DNA from 2 places in the Pseudarthrobacter sp. S3 genome. Region 1 is predicted to be linked to the other one. Evidence: riboswitches for the same ligand, from Rfam matches in the RefSeq annotation. Region 1 holds a riboswitch; the other holds the start of a gene.
What was found. A riboswitch is a leader RNA that binds a small molecule or an ion and turns the genes downstream of it on or off. The one in region 1 is predicted to bind cyclic di-AMP.
Positions count from the first base shown of each region.

Region 1 (15,263 bases):
GCGGGAAGCCCGCCGCCGCCGGGGACCCTTCCGGCAGATGACGGACTTCGCCGCTGCCAGTGGCCTGGGCCAGAAGGCCGGCATCGCCCTGGCGGCAACAGGCCTGGCTCTCACCGTGACGGTTCCTGTGACCGGCCCCGTGATGGCAACTCCTTCACCCGGCCAGGCCGCGTCGGCCGTTTCCGCGGCTCCGCAGCCTGAAGTCACTGCCGAAGCCGCCGCCCAAATAGATTTCAGCCGCTCGTCCGTGGTAACCCAAGGTGATCCCGACGGCAAACTGAAGCAGCTGCTGAGCGCCCAGTCCGCGGGATCCATTACCCGCGCCGCCTCTGCCGGAAGCCTCGGCCCGCCGCTGGCCCAGCTGGCTACAGTCTCTCCCTTCGGATTCCGGGTCAGCCCCATCACCGGCGGCTCCGGCGACTTCCACCGTGGCCAGGACTTCGCAGCGCAGTGCGGAACCTCTGTCCTGGCTGCTGCCAGCGGCACCGTGACCTTCGTTGGCTGGCACCAGTACGGTGGCGGCAACCGCGTGGTGGTGGATCACGGCAACGGCCTTGAAACCACGTACAACCACCTCTCCTCCGCCAACGTCAAGATGGGCCAGACGGTCAGCCGCGGCGATGTGGTTGCCCTCAGCGGCACCACGGGCGCCTCCACGGGCTGCCACCTCCACTTCGAGGTCCAGGTAAACGGCGAAGTCGTTGACCCCAGCGGCTGGCTCTGAATCAAATGATGGCAAACTCTCGAATCGCCGCGACCTGCCGTGACCTGAATGTGACATTGGCGCTGAACTCCTGTAACGTCTAAAGCGCGTCAACTTTTCCGAAGTTGACGTTCTTGAGTGGATTGCCTAGCTCTGCCACCGCTCAAGGTCCGTTCGCATGACATCGTCTGGCAGGGGCGGGGGAACCAATTTTGGTCTTCGAATCTGAAGGCCTTGGGGTTAAGTCGCAAAGCTTCCACTGTGAAGCAGCGTGGCCGGGTGACTCCCATCCGAATCCGACAGCTCACCTCGCAGGCATTGGGAGAGGCTACCTTCGTGTCTTCACGCCATAATTCTGCGCGCCACCGCGCACTACTGGTTCGCACCAACCCCTTGGGATCCGTGTCCAAGGCGGTCAGTGCCAACGCCGGGACCGTAGGTCGCCAGGCTGCTGTTATCGCAGCTGCATCAGGTCTGATCCTGAGCATGGGACTTCCGGCCAACGCCGCGGATACCACCGCCGGTGTTTCCGCCTCTACCGAGTCCGGTTCCGCGCAGACGGCACTTGCCGTAACTGCGGCGCCCACGGCTACCGTTTCCTTCGAGCGCCCCGTGATCAAGACCACGCCGGCACCGAAGGTTGAGACGGTCCGTGCGCAGTCCACGGCCTCCGAAACCGGGGCTCAGGGTGCTGCGGCAACCGAGGTCGCGGCCTCCAAGCTCGCCGACGCCTCCAAGCTCGCTGACACTGTCTCCTCCGCCGCCGCTTCGGGTCTGGCAGCAATTGCCTACACCGGTATCGGCCACCCCTACGTCTGGGGCGGCACCACTCCCAACGGCTGGGACTGCTCAGGCTTCACGCAGTGGGTCTACGCCCAGGCCGGCATCAGCATTCCCCGCACCAATGCCTGGACAGCCATGCGGCCCACCGCCACACCAGCTCCCGGTGACCTGGTCATGCAGAATGGCGGCGCCCACGTTGGCATTTACGTCGGCAACGGCATGATGATCAGCGCACTTAACCCGTCACAGGGCACCCTGCTCCACTCCGTGGCATCCACGGGCTCGTCCGCGTTCTTCACGCTGGCCCCGTAGTTCCCGCCATCCGGCAGTTCCTGCAGCCCTGCGCTGACGGAATGGATTCTTCGCCGGAAACTTTTCGCTAAATCCCCGTTCGGGGCGTGCCGGCGTACCCCCAAGATGCCGGCGCGTCCAAAGCCCTTGGGCTGCCCACGCGGTCCTGAGGAAAACGAAAGAGAGAAATTAATGACTACACGTGCAACTGTTGCACGGCACCGCGCCGAGGTCACCAAGACCAACTCGCTGGCTGTCATTGCCAAAGCTGTCGGCGACAACGCCGGCGGCATGGGCCGCCAAGCTGCGGTTATCGCTGCTGCCTCCGGTCTTGTCCTGACCAGTGGTATCGCTGCGAACGCGGCAGACTCCGGAGTCCAGCGTGAAGCTGCTTCCGCTTCGAACCTCGAAGTTGGGGTTTCCGCGCCTGCCATCATTTCGGCTGCCTCCACCATTGCCATCTCGTACGAGAAGCCAGCCGTGACCACCACGCCGGCTCCTGTTGAGGCTCCCGCGCCGGTTATTGAAGCTCCGGCTCCGGCGAAGCCCGCGGCAACCATCAAGGTCGCGTCGGCAACGCCGGCTGCTCCCTCGGCCCCGGTAGCTGCCAGCGGCAAGGGTGCTGCTATCCTCTCTGCTGCGTACGCCCAGCTGGGTGTGACGCAGGACTGCACCATGCTGGTGACCAACGCCCTGGCCGCCGTGGGTATCAACTACCACGGCTGGCCCGCCGGCTACCTGTCTCTGGGCGCGACCGTTAGTGCAGCCGAGGCCCAGCCCGGCGATCTGTTGTACTACGCAGATGGCGGCGCCGGCGTTGCCCACATTGCCGTCTACGCCGGTAACGGACAAGCCGTGCACGGCGGCTACAACGGCAACCAGACTGTTGTGTTCAGCGCCAACGTTGGTTCAGGACCGGTCTACATCCGCGTGCGCTAGCACCAAAGTCGATCTTCAAAGGACCCCTGCCTCACGGCTGGGGTCCTTTGTTGTTGGCAGGGCTGCTGCAGCGACCCGGACGCGTGTCCCGATCCGACACGTGACTGCTGCTGCGTCCGAAATTAGTTGATCCCGGGATTCTTTGTTTACTCTTGTGGTGTCGATCCATAGCCCGGATATGCCGGGGGCAGCCGGCCCTCGTGCCCCTGACGGGTGCGGCCACGAAGAGGTACGTGCATGCGCACTCTCGTTCTGAATGCTGGATATGAACCGCTGGCGGTAGTCACCTTCCGCCGGGCGCTGGTGCTTGTGCTCACGGGCAAGGCCAGCGTTATTGCCGAAGGCGATGACCCTGTGGTGGGGCCCCAGGAGATTCTGGGCCGCCCGTCCGTGATTCTCCTGAACCGCTACATCCGCCCGAGATACAACCAGGGCACTGCGGTCAGCCGCCGCGGAGTCCTGCGGCGGGACGGTCACCGGTGCGCGTACTGCGGTAAAGGTGCCCACACCATTGACCATGTGCAACCGAAATCACGTGGCGGCGCCGACTCCTGGGAAAACCTGGTGGCTGCCTGCCTTCGCTGCAACAACACCAAAGGCGACCACACTCCGGCTGAAATGGGCTGGAAGCTCAGGTTTGTCCCGGAACCGCCTCATGGCACTATCTGGCAGATCAAGGAACTTGAGAAGCCCACGCCGGCCTGGGACCCGTTCCTGTTGCCGGAACGGGCCGCCTGAATTCCGGCCGCTAGTGCCAGCCCCGCACAGTATTCCAGCCCCCGCACCGTTAAGCTGGGTGGGTGGACGCTGACCCCCTCGACTTCGATGCCGTCATCCTCGCCGGCGGCCGTTCGTCGCGGCTCGGTGGTGTGCCCAAACAGAGCCTGACGTACGACGGCGACTCCCTGTTGCGCCGCTCCGTGGCCGCTGCCGGGGGAGCCCGGGCCGCCGTCGTAGTTGGTCCGGACACTGGGGAAGTGCCTGGCTGGAAAGTACCGGCCGGGTTTCTGCGCTGCCGCGAGGAACCGCCGTTTAGCGGTCCAGCGGCTGCCATTGCGGCCGGGCTGGCGGCCCTGGCTGCTGCGGACGGCAGCCGCCCCGCGCTGACGCTGGTGCTGGCCTGCGACATGCCCAACGTGGGGCAGGCGGTGGCGGTACTGAAGGCTGCGTTGCGTGCACGAGGCCCCGGTGCGGAAAGCTCCGAGGGTCAGCACCCGGGCCGGGAACCGGACGGCGTGTTGGCCGTCTCGGAGGATGGCCGCAGCCAGCCACTGGTTGGCTTTTATAGCACAGCCGCGCTACAACGATCTGTCATCCAACTGGAAACCGCAGGACGATTAATTAATGGGTCGGTGCGGGCACTCCTTGCTAGTCTGGACGTGCAGCATGTCGCCGTTCCGGCCGGCTCCACGGCCGATGTGGACACCTGGGACGATGCCGCCGCACTTGGTGTGGCCGGTTCGGATCCCCTAAGCGGGCTCCGGGGCAACACTGCCGCAGACAATTTGGGAGGCAGCGCGTGAAAAGCCAGGAAGAGACGCTGGAAGAGTGGTGCAGGTCCTTGCTCCAGGCGTATGAACTGGAGGACGTCCAGATCGATGTCAACACCATTCTGTCGCTGGCCGGTGTGGCGGCACACTCAGTGGTCCGCCCGGCCGCCCCTCTCACCACCTTTATTGCCGGATTCGCCGCCGGCCTGGCTGCTGGATCGGGACAGGCTACGAACGCTGCCGCCATGACCGCCGCCATGGACCGTGCCCGCACCCTCGCTGCTGACTATGATGCCGAATCTGCCAGGACCCCCGTCGAATGACTTCCGTTCAGTGACCGCCGCCCCCGGCGACGTATCCGAAAATCCCCAGCAGCAGGCAGCCCCGGCAAAGCACCTTGCCCACACCTGGGAGGAGGCGCGCAAGGCCGCTTTTGATATCGCCACCCCGATTCCGCCGGGCCGGGTTCCCGTGGGCCAGGCGCTGGGCAGGGTCCTGGCCGGCGACATTACGGCGTTGCACGACATGCCGCACTACGCGTCATCTGCGATGGACGGCTGGGCCGTCAACGGCAGCGGTCCGTGGATCGTGGCGGAGACCGGCCAGCGGCTGGCACCCCACCAGGCCAGCCCCATCGTCACCGGCGGGCTGATCCCGCCCGGGGCTAAATCCGTCCTGCGCAGCGAAAGTGCAGTGCTCGTTATGGACGACGACGGCCTGCCGCTGCTGATGACCGGCGGCGCTGCACGTCCCGGCGAGCCCGGGAACGGCCAGCACATCAGGAAGGCCGGCGAGGAAGCCGCCGCGGGAGAAGTGCTGGTCAAGGCCGGCGTAACGCTGAACCCGGCCCATCTGGCGGTCGCGGCCCTGGCCGGGCACGATGACCTGCTGGTCCGGGGCAAGCCGGTGGTTAAGCTCCTGCTGACCGGCTCCGAAGTTGTAGCCCAGGGGCTGCCGGTCCCAGGGCAGGTCCGCGACACCTTCGGTCCGCAGCTCGCTGGCGTTGTGGAAATGCTTGGCGGCATCGACGGCGGCCAGGAACGGATCGGCGACTCTTACGCTGAGTGGCTGGGCGGTCTGGCGGACCTCCCACCCGAGGTTCCCGACCCCTCCGCGCTGCCGGCCGACGTCGTGATCACCACCGGCGGTACGGGCGTCTCGGACACCGATCACCTCCGCCGCGCTGTTGCGGAACTGGGCGGGCGGCTGGTTATCGACGGCATCGCCATGCGCCCCGGGCATCCGGCTGTCCTGGCCGAACTCCCCGATGGGCGCTTTGTCCTGGGGCTCCCCGGAAACCCGCTGGCCGCCATGATGGCACTGTCCACGGTGGGCGAACCGCTGCTGGCCGCGCTGGGCCACGGCGCCATGCCGCCGGTGCAGGAGGTCCCGTGCGGGACCACCATCGAGGCTGAGCCGGGGCGGACCAGGCTGATGCCGTTCCGGCTTTTGTACGGGATGGCGTCACCGGCCAAACACACCGGTCCCGGGATGATGCGCGGACTGGCGTCGGCGCACGGGGTGATGGTTGTTCCGCCGCATGGGGTGCAGCTGGGCGAACCCGTCCCGGCGTTTGCCTTGCCGTGGGGACCGCCGGTGCCCACGCCCGATCAGCCGGGCAGCAAGACCAAGAGTAGGTCCGGCGCGAAACCAGCCACCCGGGCAGCTGGCAAGGACACTGCGAAGCCCGCCGGTCCGGTGGACTGGAGTGCCCTGCTTGGCTAGGCGACGTCCTGCGGAATCCCGTACGCCACAGTTCGGCCAGTGGTGCAATGATGGACCTATGAACAGCGCCAGCCGGCAGGTCCGGAAAGTCCACGGGGCCCTTCAAGACAGTCTGGCGGTTCGCTGATGGGGCGAGTGACGCAGCGCCGCAAGGTGCACAAGTATGTTTTGGATGGCTCGCCCAATGCCCTCGAGTTCCCGGTCCGCCACCGCGAGGACGTCCTCGCCGTCGAAGAGCCGCTGGAAATCCGGCTCGGTCCGCTGTCATTCTCGGTGACCATGCGGACGCCCGGGGACGACTTTGACCTGGTGGCCGGCTTCCTGGTGTCCGAGGGGATTATCTGGGCTCCCGAGCAGCTGGTATCGCTGCGGTTCTGCGCCGGCGAGGACGAAGACGGCGTCCAGACGTTCAACGTGGTGGAAGCCCAGCTGCGGCCCGACGTCGAACTCCCCGCGAAAGGACGGAACGTCTTCACCTCAAGTTCCTGCGGTATCTGCGGCACGGACTCGATCGAGGCAGTGCGCAAGTCCTCCCATTTCAGCCCCGCGGCGGATCCATTGACCGTGCCCGCCCACGTGCTGGCTTCACTGCCAGGACGGCTCCGCGAAGCCCAGGACGTTTTTGACGTTACCGGCGGAGTGCACGCCGCGGGCCTCTTCCGCATAACGGACGACGGCGGCGTGCAGCTCTTGTGCCTCCGCGAGGATGTGGGGCGCCACAACGCCGTGGACAAGGTGGTGGGCTGGGCTCTGCGGGAGCGGTTGCTTCCGCTGACCGGGCTGGTCCTGCAGGTCTCGGGCCGCGCATCGTTTGAACTCGTCCAGAAGGCAGCGTTGGCGGGCATTCCCGTACTGGCGGCAGTGAGTGCGCCGTCGAGTCTTGCTGTGGAGCTGGCGGAGGCCAGCGGCATGACCCTGGCAGGATTCAGCCGGGGCACGAGCCTGAATGTCTACGCCGGGCAGGGCAGGATTACGCTGTCCGCCACGCACGTTCCTGCGCAGGTTCCGGAGCCGGTTCCCGGGAAGGCCGCGGACGAATTAGGCGCGAACGCGCCCGGATAACAGCGGTGCCGGCCCCTTCGGCGGAGATTTACCGTGGTGCTTGGCTATTGAGCTACTAGCCGGTAGATTTTATCCATCGATTGGAAGCTTTTGGTCCGGACTCGAATACTCCAGTTCAAGCACCTAAGAGGGTTTACATTGCATGACGACCGCCGGATCACCGAAGTCCGCTTGGACCGGTTTGTCCGCGAGCGGATCAATCCCGCCGTTTACGCGCGCACCGTTCCGCTCAACCTGAGCAGCTGGGACGCCCCCGGCGAACCGGTGCCCGTGTTGGATGCACTGCGGAATCACTTCGAGCCGCAGGAGCACGGTGCCGCCTGGGGCAAGCCGTGGGGCACCAAGTGGCTGCGCCTCCAGGGCGACGTCCCGGAGGCGTGGGGCACCGGACCGGACACCGCGGTGGAAATCGTGGTGGACCTTGGCTTCATCAACGAAGCCCCCGGATTCCAGTGCGAGGGCATCGCCTGGCGCCCGGATGGCTCCATCATCAAGGCGATTTCGCCCCGGAACCAGTACATTCCCCTGAAACTCCTGGGCAGCGGCATGTCCGTTGACTTCTACGTTGAGGCGGCCGCCAACCCGGACATGGCGCAAGGTTGGACCTTCGCCGCCACACCCTACGGGGATAAGGCAACATCAGGCACGGCGCCGCAGTACCGGCTGGGCAGGATCGCCATCGCCGAACTCAACCAGACGGTCTGGGAACTACAGCAGGACATCGGGACCCTCGCCGGGCTCATGCACGAACTCTCCACCGAGCAGCCGCGGCGCCATGAGATCCTCCGTGCGCTGGAGCGCATGATGGACCAGATGGATCCCGACGACGTCCCGGGCACCGCCGGAGCCGGGCGGGCAACCCTGGCGGAAGTCCTGTCCAGGCCCGCCTATGCGTCCGCCCATCAATTGGTGGCTACGGGCCACGCCCACATCGACTCCGCCTGGCTCTGGCCGGTGCGTGAAACTATCCGCAAATGTGCCCGGACGTTCTCCAACGTGGTGGCGCTGATGGATGAGGATCCGGGCTTTGTGTTCTCCTGCTCGTCAGCCCAGCAGCTGGCCTGGATGAAGGAGTTCTACCCTGAGCTTTTCAGCCGGATCCGGGAAAAGGTCAAGGCCGGTCAGTTCGTCCCGGTGGGCGGCATGTGGGTCGAGTCGGACACCAACATGCCCGGCGGCGAGGCCATGGCACGGCAATTCATTGAGGGCAAGAACTTCTTCCTCGACGAGTTCGGCCTCGAATGCCGCGAAGCCTGGCTCCCGGATTCCTTCGGCTATTCCGCGGCACTGCCTCAGATCGTCAAGTCGGCGGGCAGCCGCTGGTTCCTGACGCAGAAGATCTCGTGGAACCAGGTCAACCGCATGCCGCACCACACCTTCAACTGGGAAGGCATCGACGGCACCCGGCTGTTCACGCACTTCCCGCCCGTAGACACCTACAACGCCGAGCTCAGTGGACGCGAACTGGCGCACGCCGAGCGGAACTTCCGCGACCACGGGCACGGCAACAGCTCGCTTGTCCCGTTCGGCTACGGCGACGGCGGCGGCGGGCCTACGCGCGAAATGCTGGCGGCCGCCAGCCGCACCGCGAACCTCGAAGGCTCGCCCAAAGTCAGGGTGGGGTCCGCCGAGAGTTTCTTCACCCAGGCGGAGGAAGAGTACTCCTCCCTGCCCGTCTGGGTGGGGGAGATGTACCTGGAGCTTCACCGCGGCACGTACACCAGCCAGGCCCAGACCAAGCGGGGCAACCGGCGCAGCGAACACCTGCTCCGCGAGGCCGAACTCTGGTGCTCCACCGCTGCCGTCCGCAACCCCGGTTCGTTCGAGTACCCGGCAGCAGAGCTGAAGCGGCTATGGCGGCTGGTGCTCCTGCAGCAGTTCCACGACATCCTGCCCGGCAGTTCCATAGCCTGGGTCCACCAGGACGCGGAACGTAACTACGCCGCCATCAGCGCCAGCCTGGAAATCCTCATTGGGAAGGCGGCGGCCGTGCTCCTCGGCGGGGGATCGCGGACCTTCCTGCTCAACGCCGCACCGCACGCGCGCAACGGGGTTCCGGCGTTGGCGGCCGCAGAGCTTTCGCCGACCGGCCGGCCGGTCCAGGCAACCGCGCTGAATGGCGGCCATGTGCTGGACAACGGCATCATCAGGGCGGTCCTGGATGCCGATGGCCTGCTTGCCTCCCTGACCGACTACGCCACGGGACGCGAAGCCATCGCTCCAGGTGCGCGCGGCAATCTGCTGGAACTGCACCGGGACACGCCCAACCAGTGGGACGCCTGGGACATCGATGAGTTCTACCGCCGCAACGTCACGGCCCTCACAGCGGCGCAGGCCATCCGGCTGGAGCATGCCGGAACCAGTGCCGTTGTGGTGGTGGACCGGGTTGCCGGCTCGTCACCGGTCACCCAACGGATCACGCTGGATGCCGGAAGCGGATCCCTCACCATCACCACGGCCGTGGAGTGGCAGGAGAGCGAGAAGCTGCTGAAACTGGGCTTCCCGTTGGACGTCAGGGCCGACCGCTCCGCTTCGGAAACCCAATTCGGTCATGTCTTCCGCCCCACCCACGTCAACACCTCGTGGGAGGCTGCCAAATTCGAGATCTGCGCGCACCGCTGGATCCACGTGGCCGAGCCCGGCTACGGTGTTGCGATTTCCAATGCTGCCACCTACGGACACGATGTCACCAGGAGCGTGCGGAATTCCGACGGCGGAACCACCACTTCGGTGCGTCTCTCCCTGTTACGGGCACCGAAGTTCCCGGACCCGACGTCGGACCGCGGCCATCAGGAACTGACCGTGACCATCCGCCCTGGTGCCGGAATCGCCGAAGCCGTGGAGGAGGGGTACCGCACCAACCTTGTGCCCCGGCTGGTCAAGGGCACGCACGGCGCGGAGCCGCTGTTCGCCGTGGACAACCCGGCCCTGGTCATCGAGGCGGTCAAGCTTGCCGAGGACGGTTCGGGCGACGTTGTGGTACGCCTCTACGAGTCCCTCGGGCAGCGGTCCGCCGGCGTGCTCACGGCGAACTTCCCGGTCACGGCCGTTCAGGCCACGGACCTGCTGGAGCGGATCATCGAGGCCCCCGGGGTCAACGCTGCCGCGGCAGAGCAGTCGGTGGAGCTTTTGCTGCGCCCGTTCCAGCTGGTGACGTTGAGGTTCGCGCGGTAGGTGCGGCATGGATGCCGACCGTTCCGCCGCACTCGGGCGGGGCAGCCCTGGGGTGAGTCAGCACTCAGGCGGGGCAGTAAATGCTGACTGGCCGTTAAACGGCTGAGTGGGGGCGGTCCCCAACGGCCCGCCACCACTCATCCCCCCAAAGAATGCAAAGACTCAACGGGCCCGGCGTCCAGAATCTATCCCCGTTCGTGAACAACCGGCACCCAACTTCACACATTCATGATTGTGCCATGTCTAATGATTTTGTGAAAGCACGCAGGGTTACTTTCCGGTAGAAGTCTTTTTCCCAGGCGCATTCAACCCGGACCGCAGCTTGGCTACCCAGATCAGCGCCAGCCCGATGACAAAGCACAGGACGGCGGTGTAGTTGATGACAAACTCCACTGAGTCAAGCGCCGGTGGGAACACCGGGAACAACAGACTCACGCCAATGGCAACCGATCCGAGAACCAGCAGCAATGCCGCCACCCGGATCAAGGCCGGAAGGTTGCTCCGGCAGGCCTGGACCATGGCCGGCAGCAGGACCAGTGAAACGTAGGCAGGGTAGGCACGGCCTGCTGCACCGTAGTACTCCACCAGTAGACCGTTCCTGGCATTCTGGCCTGACATGGCGATTAATCCCGCGGAGGACCCTGCCGTATCCATCATGAGAAACAGTACAAGCACAGCGAGGGAGATCAGGCCCAGGACGGCCATCCCGATCCGTCCCGTGAGCAGCCGGTAAGCGCTGTCGGCCCCAAAGCCCCGGGTGACGCGGATACCCACGAAGAAAATAGCGGCGAAGATGACAAAGCGGAGCAGCAGATTGGCCGCGTTAACCCCGCCGAGCGCCTGGTCGATGGCAAAGTACGGCGCCCGGATGCTGAGCAGGGTGGCGAGCGTCATCAGGGCAAAGATGTAGAAGACTGTCCTGTTCTTCCCCCTCAGGGCACTGGGAACGCGCGCGATGGCCGCCAGGCCGCAGACAGTCAGCGTGGACCACTGCAGGATTTCGATCATCCCAGGTTCTCCCAGATCTTTTCGGTTTTTTCATGGTCATGTTCCTGCCGGCGGAGGGCGCGGCCGAGTGTCTGCAGCCGGTCACCTGCCAGCGTGGTCAGTTCGCCGTCGGATAGGCTGTCGAGCGCGGACTGCCGGGCTTCGGGAAGCCAGCCTGCCTCCGCCTCCGTGACCAGCCCGGTGGCCACCAGGCCGCTGGCAGGGCCGACGCCGGCGGCAAGGGAGGTGGCAACCGCCAGTTCCGGCGCCAGCCGGTTCGCGGTCAGTTGCGCCGAATAGTTCTGCGGGGCGATTCCGGTGGCAACGGAGACCCGGTGCCGCAGTTCGCCGTCGTCGATGGCCTCCACCCAGTTCTTGACCGAGGTGGCGTGCGGGGCCGGCTCCAACGCCGACGAACCGGCCGGCTCGGCAGCCTCGGCAGGCGCCGGCGCGCCGCCCGGGTCCGCGTCTGAACGCGCCAAAACTGCCCGCAGGAGGTCCGCGGTGGAGATCTGGCTGACCAGTTCTGGCCTTGTAGGCGGGTGCGGGTCCGTGAGCAGGCTGTAGGCATCGAACGCCGCCAGCGCAGACACGGGGTTGACGTTATACGCGCGGCTGATGTTGACCACAGTTGTCTCTGCTACCTTGCCCCGGACAAGCTGCTGGGCCAGTGTTGTGCGCTTGATGCCGGACACGCGGCAGACGTCTGCCGTGCTCGTGTGGGGGGCGATGCCGTGCAGCCAGCGCTGGAACGCCTTGGCAGGAATGGGCATATCGGCTCTCTACTGAACGGATGGTCGCTTCCAATTTTAGCCTGATCCCGCAGACGGTTTGTTGCGGCGTGCTGGTTCGACTATGCTTGATGGTCGAGCCCGTTGGTCCGTACACCCCCCAAGTCCGGACCAGCGGGCTCTTTAGTGCCCCGGCACTTTTCGGGGCGGCACATTGCGGATTCACCGCAGTTTCGGGCCGATTTAAGCGGGCTCCTCCGGCCGGGCGGCGGGAGAGGATGGACCAACCTATGACTGCAACCCTTGTTGCCAAAGATCTTTCCGGCGGCCATGACCACCGGACACTGTTCGCCAAACTTTCCCTCACGGTGGCCCCGGGCGACGTGGTGGGCGTGGTGGGCGCCAACGGCGCCGGCAAATCCACCCTGCTGCGACTGCTGGCCGGCGTGGACCAGCCCCAGTCCGGTAGCGTCAGCCTCGCGCCTGCCGATGCCTTTGTGGGCTGGCTGCCCCAGGAACACGAGCGCGTCGCCGGCGAGACTGTGGCAGGTTACATTGCGCGCCGGACCGGCTGCGCCCAGGCCACCGTGGAGATGGAGTCCACCGCCGAGGCTTTGGGTTCCGGCGCACCGGGAGCCGATGACGCCTACTCGCTGGCCTTTGACCGTTGGATGGCCTCCGGCGCGGCAGACCTCGACGAACGCATCCCGCCCGTCCTGGCCGACCTCGGCCTGGACACCGGAGCGCACGCTCCCATGACCGGGCTCTCCGGCGGCCAGGCCGCCCGCGTGGCACTCGCCGCGCTCCTGCTCAGCCGTTTCGATGTTGTGCTGCTGGACGAGCCCACCAACGACCTTGACCTCGCCGGCCTGGCCAAACTGGAAGCTTTTGTCCAGGGCCTGCGCGGCGGTGTGGTGCTGGTCTCCCATGACCGCGAGTTCCTGGCCCGCTGCGTCACCACCATTGTGGAACTGGACCTGGCGCAGAATTCCGTGGCGGTCTACGACGGCGGCTACGATGCCTTCCTCGAGGAGCGCGCCGTGGCGCGGCGCCACGCGAGGGAAAAGTTCGAGGAGTTCGCCTCCACCAAGGCAGACCTGGTCTCCCGTGCCCGGACCCAGCGCGAATGGAGCTCCCAGGGCGTGCGGAACGCCATGAAGAAGAGCCCGGACAATGACAAGATCCGCCGGGCCGCCAGCACCGAGTCATCGGAAAAGCAGGCACAGAAGGTCCGGCAGATGGAATCCCGGATTGCCCGGCTGGACGTGGTGGAGGAGCCGCGGAAGGAATGGCAGCTGCAGTTCACCATCGGCCAGGCGCCGCGCTCCAGTGCGGTGGTGGCCACCTTGCGTGACGCCGTCGTGAAGCAGGGAAGCTTCACGCTGGGCCCGGTGAACCTGCAGCTTAACGCGGGGGAGCGGATCGGGATCACCGGCCCCAACGGAGCCGGCAAGTCGACGCTGCTGCGCCTGCTCCTGGGCGTGCAGATGCCCGACGCCGGCAACGCGGCCATGGGCGCCTCGGTAGCCGTCGGCGAAATTGACCAGGCCCGCGGGCTGCTGGCCGGCCATCTCAATCTTGGCGACGCCGTCGAAGCCGTGCTCACGGACCTGACGCCGGCGGAGGTCCGTACCCTGCTGGCCAAGTTCGGGCTGAAGGCGGACCACACCACACGCCCGGTGGATTCACTGTCGCCGGGGGAACGCACCCGCGCCGCCTTGGCGTTGCTGCAGGCACGGGGAGTGAACCTGCTGGTCCTGGATGAACCCACCAACCACCTGGACCTGCCCGCCATCGAGCAGCTGGAAGAGGCCCTGGAAAGCTACGAGGGCGCGCTGCTCCTGGTGACGCACGACAGGAGGCTGCTGGAGAACGTGCGGCTGGATGTACGGTGGAATGTGGACAACGGAACGGTAACTGAACTGATGGCAGACGCAACGGAGCAACAGCGATGAGCATGGACGGCGTTGCCTGGCACTCCCTATACAACATCTCCCGGGCCAAAAACGGCTCCCGGCCCTTCTCCAAGGCAACGCTGAAGCGGGTGCTGGGTTTCGCCCGCCCCCACCGGACAAAACTGATCGCGTTTGTGGCGCTGTCCATTGTGATGGCGTTCCTGGCTGTCGCCACGCCCGTGCTGGCCGGCCAGGTGGTTGACACCATCGTGGCCAAGGCGGGTACCGACGAAGTGATCCGGCTGGCGATGCTGATCGCCGTGGTGGCCGTAGCCGAAGCAGGGGTGGGACTCGTCAGCCGCTGGCTGTCCTCCAACATCGGCGAAGGCGTGATCGTGGACCTGCGCACCCGGGTCTTTGACCATGTGCAGAAGATGCCCATTGCGTTCTTCACCCGTACCCGCACCGGGGCCCTGGTCAGCCGGCTGAACAACGACGTCATCGGCGCCCAATCCGCCTTCGCGGGAACCCTTTCCGGTGTGGTCAGCAACGTGGTGGCCCTGATCCTGACGCTGATCGTGATGCTCGGGACCTCCTGGCAGGTCACGGTGCTCGCCATGATCTTGCTGCCGATCTTCCTCATCCCCGCCCGCCGGATGGGCTCCCGGCTCGCGGACCTGCGCCGTGAGGCCGCAGACCACAACGCAGCCATGGGCACCCAGATGACCGAGCGGTTCTCCGCTCCGGGCGCCACGCTGGTGAAGCTCTTCGGCCGGCCGGATGAGGAATCCCGCGAGTTCGCTCTCCGGGCCGGCCGCGTCCGGGACATCGGCGTCCGCACCGCCATGCTGCAGTTCACCTTCGTCACCGCGCTGACGCTGGTCTCCGCGCTCGCCTTGGCGCTGGTCTACGGGCTGGGGGGCTGGCTGGCCATTGGCGGGCAGCTCGCCGCGGGCGACGTCGTGGTGCTGGCACTGCTGCTGACCCGCCTGTACGCCCCGCTCACCGCCCTGTCCAGCGCCCGCGTGGAAATCATGAGTGCACTGGTCAGCTTCGAGCGGGTCTTCGAGATCCTGGACCTCAAGCCCCTGATCCAACAGAAGCCCGACGCCGTGGCCATCCCGCCGGGACACGTTTCGGTGGAGTTCGACGACGTCCGCTTCGCCTACCCCTCCGCGGACAAGGTCTCACTGGCCTCGCTCGAGGAAGTATCCACGCTGGACACCCGCGGCGGCGAAGAGGTGCTCCATGGCATCAGTTTCCGCGTGGAACCGGGGCAGACCGTTGCCCTGGTGGGTTCATCGGGTGCCGGAAAGTCCACTATCGCGCAGCTGCTTTCCCGGCTGTACGACGTCGATTCCGGCGCTGTGCGGCTCGGCGGCACCCTTCCCGGGACCGGGCTGGACGTCCGGGACGCCACCTTCGATTCCCTGCGGGACACCCTGGGTATGGTCACCCAGGACGGGCACCTGTTCCACGAATC
Region 1 covers NZ_CP189583.1:973,171-988,433, forward strand. The annotation lists gene ACQCSV_RS04755 (M23 family metallopeptidase) at 1-724, shown strand, start outside; cyclic di-AMP (ydaO/yuaA leader) riboswitch at 873-1,035, shown strand; gene ACQCSV_RS04760 (C40 family peptidase) at 1,106-1,798, shown strand; gene ACQCSV_RS04765 (NlpC/P60 family protein) at 1,970-2,716, shown strand; gene ACQCSV_RS04770 (HNH endonuclease) at 2,954-3,454, shown strand; gene mobA (molybdenum cofactor guanylyltransferase) at 3,517-4,239, shown strand; gene ACQCSV_RS04780 (DUF6457 domain-containing protein) at 4,236-4,529, shown strand; gene ACQCSV_RS04785 (molybdopterin molybdotransferase MoeA) at 4,540-5,931, shown strand; gene fdhD (formate dehydrogenase accessory sulfurtransferase FdhD) at 6,058-6,993, shown strand; gene ACQCSV_RS04795 (glycoside hydrolase family 38 C-terminal domain-containing protein) at 7,132-10,167, shown strand; gene ACQCSV_RS04800 (hypothetical protein) at 10,438-11,175, opposite strand; gene ACQCSV_RS04805 (hypothetical protein) at 11,172-11,927, opposite strand; gene ACQCSV_RS04810 (ABC-F family ATP-binding cassette domain-containing protein) at 12,176-13,840, shown strand; gene ACQCSV_RS04815 (ABC transporter ATP-binding protein) at 13,837-15,263, shown strand, end outside.

Region 2 (15,263 bases), 130 kb from region 1:
TCGCAATGGTTCACCGGGTTCACCCTGGCCCATACCAAGGCTGCGTTGGCCGCCACCGGGGCGGTGGAAATTCCCACCGCCAAGGGCGAGGTGCTATGGGTGCTGCCCGACGACGTCGGACGGCTTGCGTCGTTCGAGGCGCCGGCCGAGGAACAGATTCAGCTGCTGGCCGGCACTGACTCGTTGGTCCTGCTCCGCAGGAACTCGGGGGATCTGTTTGCCGAGCAGGACAAGGGAAAGCAGGTCCTGGGGTCCACGTTGGCGTTGCAGGCTGATCTGCCGGACCACCCCATCTTCGACCGCGGCCGGATCATCGGACTGTGGCAATACGATCCGGGGGAATCCCGGATCGCCCATTGGCTGTTTGGCGGGGCCACGCCCGCAGTATCCCGGCGCATCGGCGAGGTAGAGGCCTAGATCCGGGAGGAACTGGGCGACTTCCGCTCCTTCAGCCTAGACTCACCAGCCTCGCGCCAAGACAGGATCGACGCCCTTGATGCCGCCGGCTAAGCCGCGTTACTGCTGGCTGCGGTGCGCAGCGAAAAAGTCCCTGAGGACCGTTCCGCACTCCTCTTCCCGGACGCCGCCGTACACCTCAACCCAATGGTTGAGCCGGCGCTCGCGGAGGACATCGAACACGGAGCCCGCCGCTCCGGCCTTCTCGTCCCAGGCTCCGAAAACCACGCGGGGAATCCGGGCCAGCACCACCGCGCCGGCGCACATGGGGCACGGTTCCAGGGTCACCACCAGTGTGCAGTCCGCAAGCCGCCAGCCATCCCCGGTGCCGCCGTCGAGCTTGGACAAGGCACGCAACCTTTCCGCGGCCTGACGGATGGCTACCACCTCGGCGTGGGCGGTGGGGTCTCCCAGTTCCTCCCGCTGGTTCCGTCCGGTACCCAGCACGGCGCCGTCGGGCCCTATCACCACTGCGCCGATGGGCACGTCATCGGTGGCCAGGGCGCGCCGGGCTTCGTCCAGGGCAAGACCCATCCATTCGAGGTGGTTTTTTCCTGCAGCGGCCATGGCTCAATGATAGTTTCGAAGGATATCCATCCTTGACACCCACTGACGCCAGGAGGAATGCGTGGACGGCGATACATTCAGGGGCCGTGTAGGCCAATGGTTCAAGCCGTATGCCGCCTTGTGGCTCACCATGCTGGTGGGTGGTGTGCTGGTGGTCATCCTGGCACTGCTGGGTGCTGAGGTTTACGACAACGTAGTGGACGACGCGGGACTGACGTCGTTGGACCTGCCCGCGCTGGAGCTGTCCCAGAGCCTGCGGAGCCCGGCACTGGATGCCGGGGTAACCGCTTTTACCAACATCGGCGGGGGCATTGGCATGCCCATCCTGGCCAGCATCCTGACCGGCTGGCTGACGTTCCTCAGCCGGACCTGGCGTCCGATCATCCTGGTGGGCGGTGCCGCGGCTGTCTCCACAGTGGCTACCACTGTGGGCAAGCGCTTGGTTGGCCGTACCCGCCCGGACCACTCCGAAGCGGTCCCGCCCTTCGAGACTTCGCCGTCCTTTCCCAGCGGCCACACCCTGAACACGACGGTGGTGATCGGCGTCGTGGTGTACGTCATGTGCCTGCAGTTCGAAATGCTGTCGGCGCGCATCACTGCCATCACCGCCGGGGTGATCTTCATCATCGCCATGGGCCTGAGCAGGGTGTTCCTGGGCCACCACTGGCTCACGGATGTGATGGCCGGCTGGTTCCTGGGCCTTGCCTGGGTTGGCATCGTGATCCTGGCGCACCGGCTCTTCCACGTGCTGCGGAAACGCGAGCACGCGGGCCCGGCGCCGACGTTCGAACACCCAGTCCTGCGGGATGATCCGTCGAGCTGATTCCCGGCCTGAGGCTGCCCGCGTGGGTGATAGTTTTGACGCATGCGCACTCTCGTTGTGGACCACCCGCTGGTCGCCCATAAACTCACCGTCCTGCGGGACAAGAACACTCCGTCGCCGGTCTTCCGGCAGCTGACGGAAGAGTTGGTGACCCTTCTGGCCTACGAAGCCACCCGCGAGGTCCGCACCCAGCCGGTCACCATTGAGACGCCGGTCAGCACCACCGTGGGCACCGCTTTCACCAAGCCCACGCCGCTGGTGGTTCCCATCCTGCGCGCCGGGCTCGGCATGCTCGAGGGCATGACCAAACTGGTCCCCACCGCTGAGGTGGGCTTCCTGGGCATGGCCCGCGACGAGGAAACTTTGGACATCATCACCTACGCGGAGCGGCTCCCGGAAGACCTGACGGACCGGCAGATCTTTGTGCTGGATCCCATGCTTGCCACCGGCGGAACCCTGCGCGAAGCCATCAAGTTCCTGTTCAAGCGCGGCGCCTCAGACGTCACGTGTATCTGCCTCCTGGCCGCGCCGGAAGGCCTGGCCAAGCTCGAAGAGGAGCTCGCCGAGGCGAACGTCACCATCGTCCTGGCGTCCATCGACGAACGGCTCGACGAGAAGTCCTACATTGTTCCGGGGCTCGGCGACGCCGGCGACCGCCTGTACGGCATTGCCGGCTAGTTATGCGCTGCTCCAGAATTTAGGTCTTCCGCTTTCCCGCCGCCGCAGTTAACGTGTGGCCGAGGGAAGGCCTCCGCTTCGTCCAGCTGACCCCGCCGGGTTCCGCCTGCTCCATCTGTCTCGGCGAGGGCCTCAATGACGCCCCTCCAGGCACGGCGCCAAGCCTGCAGATGGTGGTCAGTGACATCCAGGCCGCCCACGACCACCTCAAGGGCAAGGGGGTGGAGGTCAGCGACATTGACGTGCAGGGCTGGGGGGCACTTCGTCTACTTTGCGGATCCCGACGGCAACAAGTGGGCGGTGCAGTACATCCCGGGCCGTGACGCCTAAGCCCGTGGCGTGTGAGGCAAAATAGGCAGCATGAACATCCCCACACCTGCCGCCACACGAACACCTGCCGCCACACGAACACCTGCCGCCACACGAACACTGACCTGTCGTGCCGTCCTTTTCGATATGGACGGCACTTTGGTGGACTCCACGGCAGTGGTAGAAGAGGTATGGGGAGAATTCGCCGCCAAGTATGGTCTGGACATCGCCGAAATCCTGCGCACTTCGCACGGCATCCAGGCCGCGGATACGGTGCGCCGGTTCGCGCCGGCCGGAGCCGACGTTGTGGCGCTCACTGCCGAACTCGGCGCCGTGGAAAGGGTGCGGACTTCCGGTATCGTCGCGTTGCCTGGGGCTGCCGAGCTGCTTCGAAGCCTCCCGGCCGAGGCCGTGGCACTGGTGACCTCAGCGGACAGGACCCTTGCAGACATCCGCATGGACGCCGCGGGACTCGCCATGCCAGCCACGGCCGTGACGGCGGAACTGGTCACACGGGGCAAGCCGCACCCGGAAGGGTACCTGAAGGCAGCCGGGCTGCTGGGCGTGCAGCCGGCGGACGCCCTTGTGTTCGAGGATGCACCCGCCGGAATTGCGGCAGGTGTTGCCGCGGGGATCCGGACTGTGGCCGTGGGCCCCAACACAGGCGCATTGCCGGCAGGAGTGCTCCACATCCCGGACTACGGTGCAGTGACAGTCTCCGTTGAACCGGACGCCGCGGGCCGGCAGATCATTTCTTTCCGGCTTTGACGCCGGCCTTTAACGCCGGCAGATCAGCTTCGTGATCCGCTGGCGCAGCTCAGCGACGCCGGCCGCCGCCGCCGCTCAGCCGGCCTAGTACCAGTTGTGCGACAGGTGGAAGTTCAGGGCGCCGCACGGTGACTGGTAGCGCTCCTGGATGTAGTTCAGGCCCCAGTTGATCTGCGTGCGGTAGTTGGTGAGGTAGTCCCCGCCAGCGCTCGCCATCTTCTCAGCGGGCAACGACTGGACGATGCCGTACGCGCCGCTGCTGGCGTTGGTGGCCGTGGTGGTCCAGTCGGATTCCTTGGTCCACAGCGTCTGCAGGCACTGCATCTGGTCAGCGGACCAGCCGTAGGTCTCCAGTTGACCGGCGGCGTAGGCCTGGGCTCCTGCGGGGTCGTTGACTGCCACAACAGGTGCCGGGACAGGCTCGGGAGCCGGCGCCGGGACGGCCTCGGGAGCCGGCGCCGGGACGGCCTCGGGAGCCGGCGCCGGGACGGCCTCCGGGGCAGGTGCGGGGGCAGGTGCCGGTTCGGCAGCCTGGGGCGCGACGTTGATCTCGGCCGGTGCAGCTCCCGGGGCGGCCGGGGTCTGGATCTGGGCTGCTTCGAAGCTCAGCTTCGACTGGGCGCTGGCTTCTTCGGCGGACTGGTCCGCGCTGGCTGCAAGCGACGCGGATTCGGAAGCGTGTGCTGCGGCGCTGACGCCCACCAGGAGGGCGCACGCCGTCGCAAACACGGCGACGCGCTGGCCCACGGAGGGAATCCGGGCCGCCTTGGACAGTGGGGACATAGCTGCACCGACGCGGGTCTGCTTGCGGCGGCGGTTGGACTGTGGGTCGCCCTGCGGGCGTGTTTCTACCTTGAATTCAGACATGGTGGATCGCCTCTCACACCTGCGGAGTTAGCTGTCGGGTTCGGATGAGGGCATCCGGCCACACGGCACAATCACGTGTTGGCTTAACCCCAAAGGGCACTTGGTGCCCGGGACGGTGGGTCCCCCGCCTCTGCCTCTGAAACGGGAATCCGGGAAGCGGCAGAGCTTGGCGTCATCCGGATATGCGGCCCGAACGGGATCCGCACCTGTTCGACGGTACAGGAGCTGGAAGCTTAAGTCACATTTCGGTAACAGGAATCACGACGACGGTGTGTCGCCTTGCTGTGCTCGCGCTTCAGCTGGTTGCGCCACCGCACCGGCTGGGAGGAGTAAGGCGAACTCTGTCCGCCCGGCCCGCGATGTCACGGCCACGCTACCGCCGTGCGCCGCCATGATGGACTGGACAATGGACAGGCCCAGGCCGCTGGTGCCCTCCGATGCCCCGGAGCCCGAGGCCGGTGCCGTGCCCTTGCGGGCCGCGTCTGCGCGGGCAAACCGGGAGAAAATGTGGTCCACGAACTCCGCAGGGATGCCGCCGCCGTCGTCCGTTACCGTCACCGCTGCGCTGCCATCGGCAGATCTCGTAACGGCGGTGACCACGGTGGTCCCGGGCGGCGTGTGCTTGCGCGCATTCGAGAGCAGGTTGACCAGCACCTGACGCAGTTGGGAAGCATCACCGGTGACGGCGAGCGGTTCGTCAGGCAGTTCAAGGCGCCAGCGGTGGTCCGGGGCTATGACTTTCTCGTCACTGACGGTTTCGATGACAAGCTGTGTGAGGTCCACCTCACTGAGTTTCAGGGGCTGCCCCTCATCGAGCCGGGCCAGCAGGAGCAGGTCCTCCACCAGGGTGGTCATGCGTTCGGACTGGCTCTGGACCCGCGCCAGGGATTTCCGGCCGTCCGGCGTGAAGTCCTCGGTCATCCGCATCAGCTCCGTGTAGCCGCGGATGGCGGTCAGCGGGGTGCGCAGTTCGTGGGACGCGTCCGCAACGAACTGCCGCACCTTGGTCTCGCTCCGCTGCCGCGCCTCGAGTGCGTTGGCGACGTTATCCAGCATCAGATTGAGGGCGTGTCCTACGCTGCCCACTTCGGTTCCGGGGTTGGAGTTCGACGGCGGGACGCGCACCGCGAGTGCCACCTCGCCCGCATCCAGCGGGAGCCGGGCCACCCGGGTTGCAACCTCGGAAAGCTGCTCCAACGGCTTCATGGTGCGCCGGATGAGCACGGTTCCTGCCAGCCCGATCAGCGACAGGCCGCCAAGGGAAACGAACACAAAAGTCCAGACCAGCGACGTCAGCGTGCTCTCCTTGGCAGCGAGCGGAAGTCCCGTGACCAGGATATCGCCGTAGCCGGTGTCCACGGCCACAATCCGGTAATCCCCGTTGGACAGCGAACGGTCCACAGGAAAGCCGGTCCGGGTCAGCGCCAGCAGGGTTTGCTTATCTTCCGGGTCGAGCGCCAGGCGTGCGGTGTCCGAGTTCAGGAAGCCGCCGCTGGGGATCTGGCCGTCCAGAATCCGCGCATTCAGCGTTCCCACGCTCTGCCCGCGGGCGTCGAGCGGGTCTGTCCGGCCGTTGAATCCGCCCAAACCCGGACGGCCAGGACCGTTCGAGAGTTTGGCGGCCTGGCTCAGTTGTTCATCCAGCTGGCCGGTCAGAAAGTTGTCCATGGAAGTGTAACTGAACAGGCCCACAGCGCCGCAGATGGCCACCAGCAGTGCCATGGCCAACAGGATCAGTCGCGTGCGCAGATGCCACGTGTCAGGTTTCAGCCAGCTCCGGGCCGGTGTTGGGGTTGCTCGCGGTGAGGACATGGCCTAGTCCGCCGGCTTGATGACGTATCCGGCGCCGCGAACAGTGTGGATCATGGGCGGATGTACGGCATCCACTTTCTTTCGCAGATATGAGATGTAGAGTTCCACGATGTTGGCCTGGCCGCCGAAGTCGTAATTCCAGACGCGGTCAAGGATCTGGGCCTTGCTGATGACGCGTTTAGGATTCTCCATGAGGTACCGGAGCAGTTCGAACTGGGTGGCCGTGAGCTGGAGGTCATCGCCCGCACGGGTCACGTCGCGGGTGTCGATGTTGAGGACAAGATCGCCCACCACAAGTTCGGCTGTGTCCATCGCCGCAACGCCGGACCGTTGGACCAGGCGGTGCAGCCGCAGCAGGACCTCCTCCATGCTGAACGGCTTGGTCACGTAGTCGTCCCCGCCGGCCGCGAGACCCAGGATCCTGTCCTGGACGGCGTCCTTGGCGGTCAGGAAAAGCGCAGGCACCTCCGGGGCGAAGGTGCGGATCCTGCCCAGCAGCTCAACGCCGTCGAAGCCTGGCAGCATCACGTCCAGTACCAGGACGTCCGGGCGGAACTCCTTGGCGAGCTTCACGGCCTCGGGGCCATCGGCGGCAACGGCAACAGACCAGCCGGCCATGCGCAGCCCCATGCTCATCAGTTCGGAGAGGCTGGGTTCATCGTCAACCACCAGGGCACGGATGGGGGAGCCGTCCGGGTGGGTCAGTCGCGGAAGGTTGTTGGTCATGGAGTGCGAAGTGGCCATGGGACAACTCTCCGATCATTGAGTTAGCCCGCGCCATGGGGTTCCTGTGCGCACGCTGTGAATCCCAGCCTAGCGAGCTGAGTGCTCAGAGATGGGTGCAGATAATGCACGGGCTGGAGCCGTTTCCGCCGGACAGGCGGCAAAAGGCAGTAAGCAATTTCAGGAAGCCATACTGCGGTGAATTTGAAGGACTTAAAACTGCGAATGGACGAATATTGTTCGCAAAAATGGGCTATTTGCACACCTTCGACGGACAACAACCGCTATTTTGTCGTCATATCAGAATGGTGATCCATGACACAAATCCGCATTGTGTCTCACTATGCGGAACAACGCACCCATTGTTACTTGCAAGTTCTCATTGTTACGTTGCACACTTTGAATTGTGAACAAGAACTCAACAGCACCTGCAGCCGCAGAATATTGGTCCAGCACATCCGCTGCTGCCGACATGCGCTGTTGTCGAATGCACGCCTGACCTTCAGACCCCACGGAGTTCCTAGGCATTCGCCCCCAAGCCCAGCGCCCCCAAGCCCAGCGTAGGGCGCCCTCCCCAGATCTCATTGCGGGGAAATTCAGCATTCGAGCCGCGATGACGGCCATTCACATTGAGGTAAGCATTCATGTCAGTTGCATCCGGATACGTCCATATCTCCGTCCGTAACGCAGGCAAGGCGGGCCAGGCCTCCGGCCTCCGCCAGGGCTTCGGCGCCCGGCCGGCATTCGTCCCGGCAGCCCCCGGCGCCAGCTTTCCTGCCCCCGGCTACGCACCGCAAGGCTACAATCCAAATTCCTACGGCCAGCTCCGCGCTGTCCAGCCTGCCGAAGCCGCGCCGCTGACCGCGCCCACCCCGCTTATCGCTGGTCCAAACGCCGTGCGGCCGGTCGCCAACGACACCGTTGCCCGTGGATTTGTCCTCTACATGGGCATCGACGAGGAAACCGCAGCGGCTGCCGGCACCTCCATTGCCAAGCTTGCCCAGGAAATCCGCACTTACGCACAGTCACTCGTGACCGGCGCCGAAAGCTACGCCGCCGTTGCCGTGGCCCCGGCCGGCACCACCGGTTCCGCGCTCGACGTCGTCCGGTCCACCTTTGGTGACCCCACCGTGAATGCACAGAAGCGCACCGAGACTGCCCGGCTTCAGCAGCCCCAGGACCCGCGTCCGTCCGGCGTCCTGATCGACCTTGCCCGCCGCGAAGTCCACCTTGACGGCGAGTCCCTGAACCTGACCTTCAAGGAATTCGAACTCCTGAACTACCTGGTGGAAAACGGTACCCGCACGGTTGGCCGCGATGAGCTGCTTGAGGGCCTGTGGCGCAACGCCGAGGAAGTCCCCAACGAGCGCACCATCGACGTCCACATCCGCCGGCTCCGCTCCAAGCTGGGCCGCCTCGCCAACACCGTCCGCACCGTCCGCGGCCAGGGCTACCGCTTCTACGAGCATCCCGAAGTGATTGTCTGGGCCGCTCCGGAATACTCGATCTAGTCCTTACTTCAGTACCGCGAAAAGGCGCCACGACCCCTCTGCGCCTGTTGCTCGACGGCGGCGCCGTGGGTCCTGCGGGTCTAGGCTTGGGGGATGAGCGACCACCACATCAAACGCCTGGTGATCATGCGGCATTCCAAGGCTGACTGGCCCGGAGGCGTGGCGGATCATGAGCGGCCGCTGGAGGAACGGGGCCACCGCGAGGCGCCGCTGGCCGGCAAGTGGCTGGTCAAGCACGGTATCCTCCCGGATTTCATCCTGTGTTCCAGCGCGCTCCGCACCCGCCAGACCTGCACCTGGGTGTGCTCCGAGCTGGGGGACAAGGCCCCGACGCCGAAACTTGAGGACGGCCTCTACGCGGCCTCTGCGCTGCGGATGCTCGCCGTGGTCAACCATGTGCCTGACACTGTGACCACGCTGATGCTCATCTCGCACATGCCTGGCGTCCAGGACCTCGCCATGCACCTGGCCGCACGCGACTCAAACCACGACGCCTACATGGATGCCGCCACACGCTACCCCACCAGCGCGCTCACGGTGCTGGAAACGGAAAAGCCCTGGGCCGAGCTGGACGGGCAGGACGCACGGCTAACCAAGTTTAAAGTCCCGCGAGGCCACTGACCGCAGGGGCCCGGCAGCTCCGGGAGTCGCGGCGACCTCGCGCAGCAGTCCGGCGACGTGCTGGACGCCCGGGCTGGCCGCCATGGTCCGGCGGTACACGATGCCCACCTGCCTGACCTGCATGGGGTTGACCAGGGGCAGGGCGACGACGTCCGCTGGCAGCGCGGGCCGGCCGAGGCGGGGGACCAGCGCAACCACGGCCCCCTGCTCCACCAGGGCGATGTGGGTTGCAAAGTCAGGATCGTAGACCCGGATGTTCGGCACCCGGCCTCGATCAGCGAAGATCCGCAGCAGGGCCTCGTTGCAGATGGCACCGTGCGGTGTGCTGATCCACCGTTCGTCGACGAGGTCGGCCGGTTGCACCTCGCTGCGTCCGGCCAGCGCATGGTCGCGGTGCACCAGGACGTCCGCAACGTCCTCGCCAAGCCAGTCGAGCGCCATGTGCTCCGGTATCACCAGCGGGACAGAGTTCCAGTTGTGGACCACACCCAGATCCGCCTCCCCGTTGGCCACCCGCGCTACCGCTTCCCGCGGGTCCTCCGCCAGCACGCTGATGTCCAGGTCTGCTCCGGATGAAGCCAGCCGTCCCAGCAACGGCCCCACCAGGCCCCGGCAGGCGGTGGAAAAGGACACAACCTTCAGGTGGCCTGTGGGTTTGGTCGGATCCGCCAAGAGGGTGGATTCCAGCTCCTCGAGCTCCGACAGGATGCGCCGGCCGTAGGCTGCCAGGGTGAGCCCGCGCTCGGTCAGCAGCACGCCGCGGCCGCGGCGCTCCAGGACGGGGAACCCGGTCTGCTTCTCCAGCTTTTTGATCTGCTGGGAGACGGCCGAAGGACTGAAGCCCATTACCTCCGAGGCCGCTATGACCGAACCGTGTTGTTCAATCGCAGCCAATGCCCGGAGCGAGCCGATCTCAATCATGAAGCAAACGTACATGATGTGAGGCAAAATTCAACGCTGGTGCTTCATCTGCCCTTCTGCGAGAGTGGGACCGTGAACCTCCGCCACTCCCTCCTCGCCGCCCTCGTCGCCGTCCTTTGGGGCCTGAACTTCGTGGCCATCGACGTCGGCCTTCATGCGAACGGCGGTGAGGTTCCGCCGCTGCTGTTTGTGGCCCTGCGGTTCCTCCTCGTGGTCTTCCCCTGGATTTTCTTCATCAGGAAGCCGGACGTCAGCTGGAAGGCGATCATCGGCGTCGGCGCCTTTATGAGCGCGGGCCAGTTCGGCCTCCTCTACCTGGCCATGGCGCTGGGCATGCCGGCAGGGCTGGCCTCCCTGGTCCTCCAGGCGCAGGTGCTGCTCACGGTGCTTCTGGCTGCCGGGTTACTGCGCGAGCGGCCCAGCCGGAGCCAACTGGCCGGCGTCGTTCTCGGCGTTGCGGGCCTGACCGTGGTAGCCGTCGGCCGCAGTGCCGTGGCCCCGCCGCTGCCGCTCATCATCGTCCTGGGAGCCGCGCTGTCCTGGGCTGCCGGGAACGTCATTGCTCGGCAGGCCAAGGCCGCCTCCGGGCTGGGGCTGGTGGTCTGGTCCGGAGCAGTAGTGCCCCTGCCCCTCGCCGGACTGTCGCTGCTGGTGGACGGCCCGGAGGCGGTGTTCAGCACCCTGGCAGACCTCCAGCCGGCCACGGTCCTGAGTGCGCTGTACACAGCCATTTTCGCATCGCTGGTGGGGTACGGAATCTGGAACCGGCTCCTGGCCAGCTACCCGTCGTCGGCCGTGGTGCCTTTTACCCTGCTGGTTCCCGTGGTGGGCATGAGCGCTGCCTGGCTGGCACTGGGGGAGGTCCCGACGCCGGCTGAACTGGCTGGCGGGCTGCTCCTCTTGGGAGGAGTGGCGACGGCGGTACTCGCTGGCCGAGGCCGGCGCGGCCTGCGGCTAAGTCAGCGGCGGGGTGCCGGTTTGGCGCCCGTTGTGGTGCCCGGTTTGGGTGCCGGCTTGCGGACCGGGGAAGCGGACGACGACGGCCGCTTGGCTGCCGAGGCAGGCATCCGGGCGGGTGCGCGGAGCCCTGACGCGCGCTGAGCTGTGGCCGCACCCCGTGGTGCCGCGCCACGGGTGGCCGCGGTCCGTGTGGCGGTGCCCCCTGCTGCCGGGCGCCGCCCAGCGGGCCCTCCTGCGCCGGACGCGCGCCGCCGCTTGGCCGGTGAGGGCTTCCGTTTCACAGTTCCCGGACGCCTTCCCGCGGGCCAGACGGTGCCAAGGAAGAGGATCACGAGGGTGGCAACTGCTGAGGCCGCACCCCAGTAGAAATAGTTGTCCGGATCCCCGGTGGGGAGCGGTGTGCTGAAGAACGATGATTGCTCGGCGAAGGCCAATTCCCAGGTGCTGACGAAGGCCAGGGAGAAGGCAATGGTGAAGCTGGAACCCGCAGCGGTGGCCATCAGCACAAAGCGGCGCCCGCGGGCCAGGACCTCCGCTATGGCCGCCACGTAGGCCAGCGCAACCAGGCCCAGGAACGTGACCATCACGGCTTCTTGCAGGGTGATGGCGGTGAGCACCAGCATGCCCAGGGCGGCGACCGCCGCGATCACGGCGAACTTCCCGCTGTTACCCATGTGGCGCATGTGTTCAATCATCCTGCTACTTCACGACATAGCCATGCATGATTGCCATGATTGCTGCAACGCTTTGGTCACGGGTGCGTTCGGGGTTGTAGGTCTGCCGGTCCAGCCCCACCACAAAGCAGGCGCCAAAGATCGCCGTTTCCAGGCTGCCCCGCGAGATCGTTTCGTCCACCGGATAGACGGCAGCCACGTTCTCTATGGCCGCGCCGATCACTGCCAGGAGTTCAGCCCGGAGCGCCGCGAACGTGTCCCGCCATTCGCTGGGAGTCCGCCAGTTTTCGCTCATCCACAAACGGGCGAAGGATGGGTAATCGGCCATAAAATCCATGGCCTGCCCGATCATTGCCTCCATGGACACCAGCGGATCGGAGCCGGGCTGCCCGGCCTCGCTGATCAGGCGTGCCTTCAGGATGTCCACGCCGTGCCGCAGCAGCTGCGCGATCAGGTCCGACTTGCTGCCGAAGTTGTAGTAGACGGTGCCCTTGGAGACACCCGCCGCCGCGGCGATCTCATCCACGGTGACGCCAGCTGCGCCACGCTGGCCGATCAGCTCCATGGATGCGTCGAAGAGCTTCTGCCGGGTGGCGTTGGTCCGGGCCGGGCGGAGTTTCTTCTCGGCCGGCCCATGCAGGGCCGGCTCGGGCCCGGCGAGAACATGGTCAACAGGATCGTGGACACCAGGATCAGACACCCCAGCTCCGGGCACGGGCTGGCTCATACCGCGATCTCCGGTTTGAGCGTTTTGAGCGTCCAGTACTTGTGCTTCCGGACCGCAAAGGTGGACATCGCAGCGCCCAACAACGTGTAGCCGAGCAGCCCCAGGACAGTGGGCACGATCCCGGACAGCTCCGCGCCGTAGATGAGGTGCCGCATGCCCGTGACCACGTAGCCCATTGGCAGGATTTCGTGAACCACGTGAAGCGGCTGCGGGGTGGTCTGCCAAGGGAACGTGCCGCCCGAGGAGACCAGCTGGAGCACCAGCAGGATCAGCACCACCAGCTTGCCGGGCGACCCCAGCAGCGCCACGATGCCTTGGATGATGGCGCTGAAGGCCATGGCCGCGGCCAGCATAAACAGCCACATCAGCACCGGATGAGCGGGGTTGAGGCCCAGCGCCAGATCCACCACGAGGGTCAGCAGGCTCGCCTGCACCACCGAAACGGCCAGGAACGGAAGCCATCCGCCGACGGCGATCTTCCAGGCCGGGGCGTTCGACGCCAGGGCCCGCTGGGTGATGGGCCGCATCGCCTGGACCAGCATGAAGATGCCGATCCACAAGGCGAGCGTCAGGAAGAACGGTGCCAGCCCGGCACCGTAGGAGTCCGCCTTTGCCTGCGAGACGTTGCTGACCGCAACCGGATCAGCAATCACCGCTGAGAGGCTGCTCTTCTGCGAATCGTCCGGGTTGGGCACCTGGCCGGCTCCCTTGGCAATTTCGTCGGCCAACGTCCGTGAGCCGTCAGCTGCGGTGGCGGCCCCCGCCTCAAGCTGCCCCGCGCCGGCGTCGAGCGTTTGGGCTCCCTGGACGAGGTGCCCGGTGCCGTCCAGCGCAGACTGCTCGCCGGTGGCCAGCGTGGCCGCCCCGGTATGGAGCTGGTCTGCGCCACCGGAGGCCTGAACAACGGCGTCCTTCAGGGCCGGGGTGGCCGCTGCCAGCTGTGCTGCGCCGACGCTCACGGCCTCGGAACCGTCCGCGATCTGCTGGATCTGAGCGGCGTCGGCCTGGATCCGGGTTTTCGCTGCGGCCACGGGGCTGGAGGCTGCCACCGTATCGAAGTCGGCCAGGATTTTGTCTGCCTGCAGCTGGGTGATCGCTTCGGATGCAACCAGGCGGGCATTCGATTCGATCACCCGCGTCCGGAGACCCTGGTCCGCGGCATCGAGCTCGGTGACGACGTCCTGGACCTTGGTGTTCAGCTGCGCATTCCCCGCGGCCACCTGGGCCGCGCCGTTGGCGAGGGTCCGGGTGTCGGTGGGCAGCGTGGCCGTCTTGTCCTTCAGGACGGCGAGCCCGCTGCTGAGCTGCCCGGCGCCGTCGGTCAGCTGATTGGCGCCGTCACGCAATTTCAGCTGCCCGTTGTAGAGCTCGCCGGCTCCAGCGCTGAGCGCGCTCGTGCCCTTATGCAGGGTGACCATCCCGTCGCGGAGGGTTGCCACGCCGTCCGCCAGCTGCCCGGCGCCGTCTGCCGCCTTGAGCATCTGGGCGTGGATGGTACCGAAGCCGGTGAGCAGCTGGTTCGCCGTCTCTTCGCCCACTTCCTTGGCCACAGTTGTGTGCACCGCGGTGGTCAGTTTGTCCACGATGGTGCTCAGCAGATAGTTGTTGGCATCGTTGGTGGTGACGTTCAGCATCGCCTGGCTGGCTGAATCGAAGCTGCCAGGTGAGACCAGGTTCGCCGAGAACTCCGCCGGGATCTTCAGCGCAAACGCGTACTTGCCGCTGCTGACCCCTGCATCGGCCTCAGCCGCCGTGGGGACCGCCTGCCAGTTGAAGACGTTGCCCTCCACGAGGCCGTCAGCCACCTTCTTGCCCGCCTGGAGCTCGGTGCCGTCGCTGGACGTGGCGCCGGTGTCTTCAACCACCAGGGCGGCCTCGATCTGGTTCAGGTTCCCGTAGGGATTCCAGTTGGCGTACAGGTACACGGCCCCGTACAGGAGCGGCACCATGATCAGGGCCAGGATGGTCAGCTTTGGCAGCAACCCGCCGGTCATCCGCTTGAGTTCGGAACGGGCCAGCCGCAGCACGGTCACTTGGCATCCTCGGTTTCAAGTAGGAGGGATTCGGTTTCTTCGTCTGTGAGAGCCGGCGCATCGGGTGCTTCGTCGGCGTCGGGGACGGCGTTGCCGATCACCGCGGCCGGCCCCGTCCACCCTGCCGGGAGGGCAGTAAGGGTGACGACGACGGCGAGCGGCCGGCCGGCGTCGTACGCCATCTCCTCAAGCCGCGGGAGCCAGTCCGCGGAGTGCGCACCGTGCCTGTCGGGGGAGTCCACCACCAGGAGATCGGTGTGCGGGTTGGCGAGGGCCAGGGCTGTCAGCAGTTCCGTGCGCCGGTCCGGGGCCAACTGCTCAGTCCACAAGTCCGCGATGTCCTCGAAACTGTTGACCTTGAGCCAAGGCTTGCTGAGCAGCGCGCCCCGGTATCGGCGGGGGATCAGCGCGAGGTCCTCGGTGACAAGGTCCCGGACGCTGAGGTGCTGTTCGGGCTCATTCACATTGGGGGAATCCACCAGGGCGCTCGCGAGCCTGAGGGATTTGGTGCGTTCGTTGGCGTCCCACGAGATCCGGCCGCCAGTGGGTTTCATGCGCCCGCTGATGGTCAGGGCAAGGGCTGTCCGCTGGTCCTGGCGTTCGGCGGTGACGAGGAGGAGCTCACCCCGGCCGACCCGCAGAGAGGTGGGCGGGAGCAAATCGTCGCGCCGGCCTTTCACTTGGAGCTGCTGTACGGAGAGCAAGAATGGCCTTTCGACGGGGTATGTCCGCCTCCAGCCTAACTGAACTGACTGGTCAGTTCAAATAGAAGGCAGAGTGGCGCAGGGGAGCAAACCAGCCCGAACGGACACT
Region 2 covers NZ_CP189583.1:840,511-855,773, forward strand. The annotation lists gene ACQCSV_RS04145 (DNA glycosylase AlkZ-like family protein) at 1-417, shown strand, start outside; gene tadA (tRNA adenosine(34) deaminase TadA) at 517-1,023, opposite strand; gene ACQCSV_RS04155 (phosphatase PAP2 family protein) at 1,154-1,846, shown strand; gene upp (uracil phosphoribosyltransferase) at 1,889-2,524, shown strand; partial or broken gene ACQCSV_RS04165 (VOC family protein) at 2,584-2,854, shown strand; gene ACQCSV_RS04170 (HAD-IA family hydrolase) at 2,885-3,601, shown strand; gene ACQCSV_RS04175 (hypothetical protein) at 3,686-4,468, opposite strand; cyclic di-AMP (ydaO/yuaA leader) riboswitch at 4,474-4,626, opposite strand; gene ACQCSV_RS04180 (HAMP domain-containing sensor histidine kinase) at 4,727-6,280, opposite strand; gene ACQCSV_RS04185 (response regulator transcription factor) at 6,284-7,024, opposite strand; gene ACQCSV_RS04190 (winged helix-turn-helix domain-containing protein) at 7,648-8,514, shown strand; gene ACQCSV_RS04195 (histidine phosphatase family protein) at 8,608-9,135, shown strand; gene ACQCSV_RS04200 (LysR family transcriptional regulator) at 9,103-10,056, opposite strand; gene ACQCSV_RS04205 (EamA family transporter) at 10,129-11,157, shown strand; gene ACQCSV_RS04210 (TetR/AcrR family transcriptional regulator) at 11,716-12,330, opposite strand; gene ACQCSV_RS04215 (YhgE/Pip family protein) at 12,414-14,450, opposite strand; gene ACQCSV_RS04220 (ABC transporter ATP-binding protein) at 14,447-15,154, opposite strand.
Region 2: linked by a shared signal. The riboswitch ahead of ACQCSV_RS04175 (hypothetical protein) and the one ahead of ACQCSV_RS04760 (C40 family peptidase) in region 1 are both predicted to bind cyclic di-AMP.